Regions from separate parts of the Marinococcus sp. LNHM4E3-1 genome, predicted to be linked through region 2. Evidence: riboswitches for the same ligand, from Rfam matches in the RefSeq annotation. Region 2 holds a riboswitch; the other holds the start of a gene.

Region 1 (4,841 bases), on a different contig from region 2:
ACTTTTAACATAGTTAATAATAACGTGAGCTCCAGCTTTGGCAAAGCTTTCAGCAATGGCGGCACCAATACCTCGACTGGATCCGGTCACTAGGGCAACCTTTCCTTCTAGTAATTTTTCCATTGTAGGACACGCTCCTTCTCTTTTTAATGTACGGTTTACCGAATGTTTTCTAAGCAGGATGATTGGTATATCCTTCTGATTTAGTCACGTTGGGGATCAAAAGATTCCATTAAATGTTCGACAGACCATTCAACATCACACCAATAGACAAGGTCGCCAAGGGTTGGCCTCCCGTCGTGATGCCACCCTGGTTCAGGCAGGGTCATTTCTCCTAAAAAGCTAATTCGGGTCATTCCACATTCCCCTAACAGATTAATTAAGGAATGAAATCGTTGAGGAGGGCAAACAATGCCCGCGGTTTGGACATAAGGTTGAATAGGAGCCGTTTTTTCTTTTAGTTCTTCCAAGTCATAAATAGGAATCACAGTAATGAGCCGGTTGAGGGTGGAAAGAGGAAAACGTAGTTGCTGGTCTTGCCAAACGACCGTCCAATCGGTACTATCTGTACTATTTAATAAATCAGCGTTTGGCATGAATTCCGCCGCTGTTCTTGCCTTTAAAAGGGCATTCGTTTCAGCAGAAGAGATCTCTGCTCGTGGCATTTTGCTTTGGAAATTTTTCATCTCTTGCGCAAGTAGGGACGTAAAGTCCTTTGGCGAATAATCACCTCCATGTTCTACATACAGCACGTGCGGGGACAAACATCCTTGCTGATCAAACCAAGAGGCATCAGTGGCCGCTCGCTTAGCGCTTACCAAGGCCAACGAATTGCTTACACCTTCTTTGGTTACCACGCCTAAACTTATCTTAGGGCCGTGGGGCAGAAAAGAAGTGTGAGCAGGAACTCTGCTTGAAATATTATTCATGGTATGTTCATTGCCGTAGGCAACAACTATTTGAGATTGATGAAAAAGGCTATCTTCTACAGTAGTATCTCCTCCTTTCCACCAAACGATAGCTAAGGTTTCTGCTAATTCGGGGGAAACTTCTTGGATAGACTGAGCAAATAAACTGGGAAAAAGGGGTTCTGCGGAAGAGACTTTTCCAATCGCTGCTGACTTCACTAACATTCCAGCAATCAGGCTCCATACAGGCACACCGGGAACATTGCCGGAAAAAATATAAGTCAATAGGTCTGCGCCGTAAGCTCGAGTCAAGCCTCCGCTTTTTCGTGGACGGAATTCATCTAGCACTAAAGGATTCGAAAAATCTTCTTCTAGAAATCGTTGAAGATTTTCTTTTCGAAACCGACGTAAATATCCAGACAAGAATAAACGAATCATGTCCTGATCGTATCCGGTGATGACCGGAAGCGCCTCCTCGGCCATTTGACGAAACTTGTACGCTGGATCTAGCCAATTCTGTACTACTTGATCAAGAATATTAACGATTTCATCCACTCGATGGTGACTACTAAATGCTTGCTGTTGCTTTTTAAGGGAGGAACCAAGATCGTTAATTTGAGATGCTTGGAGCACAGGAACGTCAACGTGAATGGTTTTGCCGTGATTTTCGAACGTCCATCGGGTATGAGCCAGCTTATCATTTATATGGGCGGGTAAGAAGCCGGCCTTGTATAGTACTTTCATGAGTAAAAATCTCCTTGATAAGCTGTTAAGAATTCTTCGATAGCTAAGGAACAGCCTTTAGCTTCTGCTCCTTCGACTCTTCCCAAAAAATAAAAGCTATGATCATTTTCGCCTTTTATCCCTTTATCTTCTGTCATGATGGGCATGACAGAGTTAATGTTGGCAAGGTCATAATGAACAATGATGCCTTGCTCCCCTTCCTGTTTCTCCATCCTCGTTTCTGGATCCACAATAATGGTTTTAAGCCAAGGCGGGGTCTTTTTCCATCCTTTTTCACCTTCGGCATCGAACAATGGGTCGTAGATCTGTGAACTCAACTCGGTCATTCCGTACATGTTCCCGCAAACGTCTTGAGGAAGGGCAAACAGGTGGCTGAGCTTCTGTTTAATATCGGACGCCTCCATGACGTTCGACAAGTTTTTCGCTCCTCCTGTGTCCATGATTCGACTGCCCGTTGGAAGATGAAAAGAAAGATTGCTTGCTATACAATGCTTTAAAAAGGAAAGAAAGGAAGTGGTAGCCCCGAGAACAAAAATGGGTTCTTTTTTTGTTTCTGCTTCTTGAAGCAAGCAAATGAGTCTTTCGTGATTGAATTGTCCCTTATATACCACATGCTCACTGTGTGGACTTCCAAAAGCATCTTTAATAATTTGAAGATAATGGGCAAGTGAGGAGTTCGGCAACTCTTCTTCTGGAGGAAACAATACCACCATTTTCATTTGAGGCTTATCCGGCATCATGGTTTTTTTAAAGTATCTCTTCGAAGATAAATCATAAATATCGAGATCTTTGTGCGCGTTTTTCCCACGCTTATGAGGGTTTGTGGTTCCACTCGTCATAAAAATTCTTTCTATTTCCCTTTCGGTGGAACATGTTAACATTGCTTCCTTAAACGCCTGGATCGGTACAGGGGGAATATCTTTAAAATATTCGACAGCTTTGGGATGAAACCGGCGTTTGCGGCAAAATGTTCGATAGGCTTGATTATTTTGATATTGAAACGAAAACAGTTCTTTTGCAGCCATAGTGAATGCTTCACTAGAAAAGCTTTCTTGGCTGATAAAGTGTTCTATGTTCTGTTTGACCTCGATATAGGTTAAAGCCACGATAAATACCTCCTTTTGTTGCACACCCCTAATGCTTGAAACCATAAAAAAAACCACTCTCGAATCCATGAGAGTGGTCGTCGAAAAGCATACACGTATGCCTTTGAACAACTCCACTTCCCTCCGCTGCTTGTACGCAGATCAGGTTCCAAGGGTTTAAACATTCATTTTTCTCAGCCGTCTAGCGGCTCCCCTAGTGGAACAATATGTTATTAAACTTTCATTTATCTTAACACGCGAACAAACTTTGTCAATTTTCCTGTAGCCATTATAGGGTTACTCCGAAATGCCGGTGCTCCACCGATAGTTTCCATCACAATACCCCCTTATGAAGGCAAAGAACCCCAAGGGGATCTTAAAATTATGTGACAAGCCTTGCAACCAAAACATTAAAGAATTGTTTTCTATGATTGCCCAATGATCAAATGTAAGTGAAGGTCTACCAATGTCATAAGGTCATGATAGAAAAGCTGTCGGTATACTAGCGAGGCAGCAAATGAATATTAGCTTGATGATACTAGCTGTGACGGGTCCTAATGGAGGAAGTATACGGATCAACAAGAAACCTTGGCTGCAAAAAAATATGTAGATACACCTCTAAGAATTAGCACTTCGGGGCGATGAAAGAAGAAATACGTTCATTGATCTAGAAAACCAATTGCAGTTCAGTGGATAACCCATTATTTAGCTTCCGTTTCATTCAGTATTTGCACTAGACTTGGCAGAGGGATGGCCCTCATCAAATGATACCCTTGGCTATTAGTCGGGGCATCGCTTTCAACGACTTCGATATAAACAAGATTTTCTGCGCGAAGAAAGTAGAAAATATCGTTTAATTTTTGCTCTTCCTTAGCGCTTAGATATATCAAGGCTTCCTGGCCTTGGACCAATGATAAAGAAATGTTGTCGTTCGCATGTTTATCTAGTTTGTTTAATGCTTTTTGAATTTTTAGCTTCATTGTTTCCTCCCTAACTGTTGGCTCTGTGGAAGCCAAATTAAGCTGAACTGAAACAATCGCATGGGAAAGGGATCGGAGGTAACCTCCCCATGCGGCTGACAAAACTTTATGCCTCATCATTTGTATGTTCAATTTCCAGGTGACGGTTTAACCGGTCCGACAGCTCCTCAACCTGTTCATGGTCCGGCATGTAGTAATACGTGTCGTCCTTTTCGCCGTCTTCCCCCTCGATTTCATGCTGCTTCACCTCGTCGAAGGCGGGCTGGTAGTTCGATTGGACCGTCCAGACGTCCTTCAGTTGGAAATTGGTGCGCACATGGTCTTCCACAACGGTGAGAATGCTTTTTATTTTCGGTACCGAAGAGATGTCGGTGCCTTTCTCCATCATTCCAAGAAGAAGGTTGCGCTGCCGTTCCTGGCGCCCCAGATCTCCGCGGGGATCGTCGTTGCGCATGCGCGCATACTTCAGGGCTTCGTCGCCGTTTAATTCCTGGGAGCCTTCGGCGAAATGGGTGCCTTTATACGTGAAGGCGAACGAGTTATCGACCCGGACACCATCCATGGTGTTCACCATGTCTTCAAAACCGGCCATGTCCGCCTGGAAAAAGTAGTCGACAGGCACGTCCAATAACTGCTCGACGGTGCGGATCGTTTCATCCTTCCCGCCAAATGCATAGGCGTGGTTAATTTTATCCTTTTCCCCCTCTCCGGCAATGGTCGTGTAGGTGTCCCGGGGGATGCTTACCATCTGGGTGGATTCCGTATCCGGATTGACCGTTAACAGCACGAGCGCGTCTGTGCGTTGGTTAGGGTCATCCGGACCCCCGGATTCGTCCACGCCCATCAATAAGACGGAAAACGGATCTCCCTCGTCCAAATGAATCGTGTCGAGCCGGTTGTCAGATTCCGCCCGGTCGACGTCTTCCTGGATGGCCGTAAAAGTGGTGGCAACCAGGTTCCACCCGTAGCTGCCGGCGACAACCAGCATGACACCAAGGCTGGTACCGATGATTAATACGATTTTTTTCCATTTCATGTCTCGAGCCGCCCCCTTGCATTTAAGATTTCTTTCTGGATTCCGACGGTGCCGCCTGCAGGTCGTAATGGTTTCCCGTGCGGGAGAC
Region 2 (4,841 bases):
TTGACGACAGTAGCTGTCTTTCTGCCAATCGTCTTTATTTCCGGTATTGTCGGCGAGATTTTCCAGGCCTTTGCTTTATCAGTAGCCTTCAGTCTGCTTGCTTCTCTGCTTGTAGCTGTCACGGTTGTGCCGATGATTGCAAGCCGTGTGCTGAAGCCGCTGCCGGAAGACAGGGAAGTAAAGCGTGAAAAATCCAGGCCGATGAGATTTCTGGACCGTTCGATCCGCTGGGTCCTCGGTCACCGCGCTGTCGCTCTGCTGTTAACACTGCTCCTGCTGCTTGGCGGAGCCGGCGGCATTGCCCAGACCGGGGTGAACTTTATCCCGACGACAGATCAGGGCTTTTTCACGATCAATGTTGAAAAAGAAAATGGCACAAATCTGGAAACGACCGGAGAAACGGTCGACGAAATTGAAAGCGTGCTTGAAAACCAGGATGAGATTGCAAGCTATATGGCGGTAGTCGGCTCGGGCGGCAGTGGAGTTGCAGCCGGAGGCGGTGGAAGCTCGGGATCCAATGAAGCTTCTATTACAGTTACAATGGAGGATCTCGAAGACCGGGACATATCGACCGAGGAAATGATTGAAGAAATTGAGTCCGATGTGGAAAACACGGACGAGCAGGCAGATATTTCGTTATCGTCTTCTGCAGCCATCGGCGGCGGAGAAGCAAATTCCGTGGAATTTACGCTCTCAAACGAAAATGAAGAGCGACTCGCTGAAGATGCAGACGCAGTACAGTCGGAGCTTGAAAGTGAAAACACGATTCGGAATGTAGAAACGTCAGATGAAGAGACTGCTCCGGAAATTCAGGTGCAGATTAACGAAGACGATGCGCAGGATAATGGCCTGACGCCGGCTGAAATCGCGCAGACGGTAAACAGTACTACAAGCGGGGAAGTGGCGTCGACAATCCAGACGGATAATGAAGGCCCGCTGAATGTGAACGTGCAGTATGCAGAGGATTCCCTTGAAAACCAGGAGGACCTTGAAAGTCTGCAGCTCGCTACTCCGGAAGGAGAATACGTCAGCTTAAGCGACGTGGCTGATATTGAAGAAGGAGAGGGGCCAGCGGTTATTAACCGGCTTGACCAGGAGCGGAGTACTGAGTTTACAGTCACATACGGCTCCGGAACGAGTCTGAACGAAACCTCTACGTTAATTGAGGATACGATTGACGATGTAGATACCGGAGCGGCGACTACATTGAACTTCTCCGGCGAACAGGAGCTTCTCGATGACAGCATTCAGAGTCTGGTGTTTGCCTTCCTGCTGGCGGTAGTGTTCATTTATCTCGTAATGGCTGGACAGTTTGAATCATTCAAATATCCGTTTGTGGTAATGTTCAGCGTACCGCTGGTCGTGATCGGTGTTATGCTTGCCTTGTTTGCGACCCAGACACCACTAAGTATCACAGTGTTTATCGGCTTGATTGTACTTGCGGGTATTGTTGTTAACAACGCGATTGTGCTTGTTGATTATACGAATCAGCTGGTGGAACGGGGGCTGCCGGTAAGAGAAGCCGTTATTGAATCTGTGAAAAAGCGGGCACGCCCTATCCTGATGACAGCTTCTACGACTATCCTTGGGGTGCTGCCGCTTGCCCTCGGATTTGGGGAAGGAGCAGAAATTCAGCAGCCGATGGGTATTGCAGTCATCGGCGGTCTCATCAGCAGTACGTTCCTGACGCTGTTTATTATTCCAACGCTCTATACCTTGTTTACCAAAGAAACAAGAAGCATGAATAAAAAATTCGCCATGCCGGACGGGGGCTACATGTACGGCTGGGAAGTAGAAGAACGGCGAAAGGAACGGGAAAAGAGAGAACAGGAAGAACGGAATAATAATGAAGACCAGCAGAATAATGAAGCTGCAGAACAGAGCAAGGAACCTGAGAATGTAGAAGATAAAAAACGCGAAGACCTGTCGCGGGATGAGATTCTGTACCTTCTCGAACGTATCGTCGGCAACTCACAAAATGAGGAACGGGACCGTTCCTCGAAGGATTCGGACAAAAATAAAAAATCCGGCGATGATGAAAAAAATTGACATTAGGACTGTGCGTCACGTACGATTAAGAAAAATAGTAAGGAATCCGCTAGGGGCGCCTGCGCTGAGACAAGAACCATTCTTGGTCCCTTCGAACCTGATCTGGGTAGTACCAGCGTAGGGAAGTGGAGCTTCGTTTTATACAAATACGTACGTATACGCCAAAGCTCACTCTCTACTTTCAGGGAGTGAGCTTTTTTTGAACCTAAAGCAGGATTCCTTCTAAAGGAGGATACAACGAATGCCACAAGTACCTAAAGTATTAACCATCGCCGGAACAGATCCTACCGGCGGGGCTGGGATCCAGGCTGACCTGAAAGCATTTCAGGAATGTGAAGCCTACGGGATGTCTGCTATTACGAGCGTGCTCGCACAAAATACAACCGGGGTCCAAAAGGTGGAGCATATGAGCACCAGTCTGCTTCAGGCCCAGCTGGATTCCGTCTTTGATGATATTATGCCGGATGCGGTAAAAACCGGAATGATCGCAACGCCGGATATGATCCGCACGACGGTGAACATGCTGAAAAAATACGACCTGCCGGTGGTTATTGACCCGGTGATGGTTGCCACAAGCGGCGATTCTCTGTCTGAGAAGGAGACGCTTGAAGTTATGAAAAATGAATTTCTTCCTCTGGCCGCAGTCGTCACGCCGAATATGGCTGAGGCAGCAAGCCTGACGGACTTTCAGGTCCAGAACCTCGAAGAGATGGAAGCAGCTGCTAAAAAAATTGTTGATGAATTAGGGGCCCGGGCAGCGCTTGTTAAGGGCGGCCATATGAAAGAAGACGCAGTCGATATTTTGTACGTCGATGGAGAAATTCATTATTTCCGTTCGCCGCGGACGGATACAAAGCACACGCACGGGACAGGCTGTACACTATCAGCCGCGATTGCCGCAAAGCTTGCACGGGGCAAGTCCATCTATCTGGCAGTGCAGGAAAGCAAAGAATATATTACCAATGCGATTGCACACCCCCTTGAGATCGGTAAAGGCAATGGGCCTGTCAACCACTGGGGAGTGCGCGTTCCACTCGATCAACTATTAAAATAAAGAAATGAGGGATCGGCATGAAAGCAAAGGAAGTTATAGGTCTGCTGGAGGAAGTACGAAAAACCCGGCCGCTGATTCATAATATTACGAACACAGTAGTAACCAATTTTACTGCAAATGGACTGCTGTCGATGGGCGCATCCCCGGTTATGGCAAACGCGCCGGAGGAAGCAGCCGAAATGGCAAAAGCAGCGAACGCACTTGTACTCAATATTGGTACGCTGAACCGCGAACAGGTGAAGGCGATGCGGATCGCCGGCAAAGCAGCCAATGAAAAAGGCATCCCCGTTGTACTGGATCCCGTAGGGGCAGGCGCGACGGCTTATCGGACCGAAACGGCGATTGCTCTTCTCGAAGAGCTGGACGTGGCGCTGATCCGGGCAAATGCAGGAGAAATGGCCGCGCTGCTCGGCGAAAGCGGGAATGTACAGGGCGTAGACGCTTCGGGAGAAGCAGATAACCCGGAGCTTGCCAAAGAAGCTGCAAGAAAGTTTGAAGCAATTGCCGCGGTGACCGGAGTGGAAGACGCGGTCGCTCATCAGGGCGAAGTATTTATCGTGCAGAATGGCCATACGCTGCTGACCAAAGTAACCGGCACCGGCTGTCTTCTCAGTTCGATCGCAGCATCCTTTTTAACCGTTCAGCATTCGGCTGGAGCAGTAGCAGCCGCACTTGCTTATTACGGGGCAGCAGCAGAAATCGCAGGCAGTCTAACGACGAGGGAGGGCCCGGGCTCCTTTCAAATTGAATTATTAAACGCCCTCCACGCAACACAGGAAATGGATCTGCGCCACTATATCCGCGTCAAACAGGAATCATAGGGAGCTGAAACCATGGATAAAGAGATTTTGAAGCTGTATTTTATTATGGGAAGCAACAATACAGGTGAACGAAACCCGGAAGACGTACTGCAGGAAGCTCTTCAGGGCGGTGTTACGTGCTTCCAGTTCCGCGAAAAAGGCCAGGGGGCACTGCCTGAAGAGGAAAAATGGAAGCTCGGCTGGAAGATGAAGGCCCAGTGTGCTGCCTTTAATGTTCCGTTTATTGTTAATGACGATGTGGATATGGCAATCCGGCTCGAAGCAGACGGGATTCATATCGGACAGGAGGATGACCCGGCTTCTAAAGTTAAAGAACGCTGCCCTTCCCGCATGGTGATCGGGGTATCCGTGCGCACTATTGAAGAAGCACACCGGGCGGCTGCAGACGGGGCGGATTACCTGGGCGTAGGACCGATGTTTGCGACTGATACTAAAGAAGATGCCAAAGCTCCAGTCGGACTGGAGGGCATCCGCCGGCTCCGGGCGGAAGGCATTGCTCTTCCGATTGTAGGTATCGGCGGCATTGACGCCACCAACGCTGCTGATATTGTGGAGGCCGGAGCTGACGGAGTGTCATTGATCTCTGCGATCAGTCTGGCAGACGAGCCGGAAGATGCTGCAAGAGAACTTCGCAGCCGTTTGAATGGGCCGGCAGAAAAACAGGAAAAATAGAAGAACCGGCGGGTCAGTACAAACTTCCCGCCGGTTCTTTATGTTATATATGCTTCTGTAAGGTTTGTACGACGTGCTGTAATGTTTCTTTTTCTCCTACATTTCCCGGGAAAATTACATAGGGAATACCAGGAAAGCGGCTTTTCTCATCTGTCTGCCAGACGGGTACACCGGGAGCAATCTGCCCGAGCACTTCTGCTTTTTTTACGAGCAGCCCCTTCGTGCCAACATCGCTTGATGTAATA

What was found. Region 2 has a riboswitch for thiamine pyrophosphate ahead of thiD (bifunctional hydroxymethylpyrimidine kinase/phosphomethylpyrimidine kinase). Riboswitches for the same ligand answer to the same signal wherever they lie in the genome.
Region 1: it holds a riboswitch for thiamine pyrophosphate, as region 2 does, so the genes downstream of both, ACTRXI_RS13290 (LuxE/PaaK family acyltransferase) here and thiD (bifunctional hydroxymethylpyrimidine kinase/phosphomethylpyrimidine kinase) in region 2, are expected to answer to the same signal.

Annotation. Positions count from the first base shown of each region.
Region 1 covers NZ_JBQLID010000013.1:56,391-61,231, reverse strand. Annotated here, with positions in the region: gene ACTRXI_RS13300 (3-oxoacyl-ACP reductase) at 1-123, opposite strand, end outside; gene ACTRXI_RS13295 (acyl-CoA reductase) at 204-1,652, opposite strand; gene ACTRXI_RS13290 (LuxE/PaaK family acyltransferase) at 1,649-2,758, opposite strand; TPP riboswitch at 2,860-2,963, opposite strand; gene ACTRXI_RS13285 (hypothetical protein) at 3,439-3,717, opposite strand; gene ACTRXI_RS13280 (LCP family glycopolymer transferase) at 3,824-4,753, opposite strand; gene ACTRXI_RS13275 (glycosyltransferase family 2 protein) at 4,776-4,841, opposite strand, start outside.
Region 2 covers NZ_JBQLID010000004.1:50,252-55,092, reverse strand. Annotated here, with positions in the region: gene ACTRXI_RS05425 (efflux RND transporter permease subunit) at 1-2,049, shown strand, start outside; TPP riboswitch at 2,091-2,190, shown strand; gene thiD (bifunctional hydroxymethylpyrimidine kinase/phosphomethylpyrimidine kinase) at 2,291-3,103, shown strand; gene thiM (hydroxyethylthiazole kinase) at 3,121-3,924, shown strand; gene thiE (thiamine phosphate synthase) at 3,937-4,596, shown strand; gene ACTRXI_RS05405 (four-carbon acid sugar kinase family protein) at 4,640-4,841, opposite strand, start outside.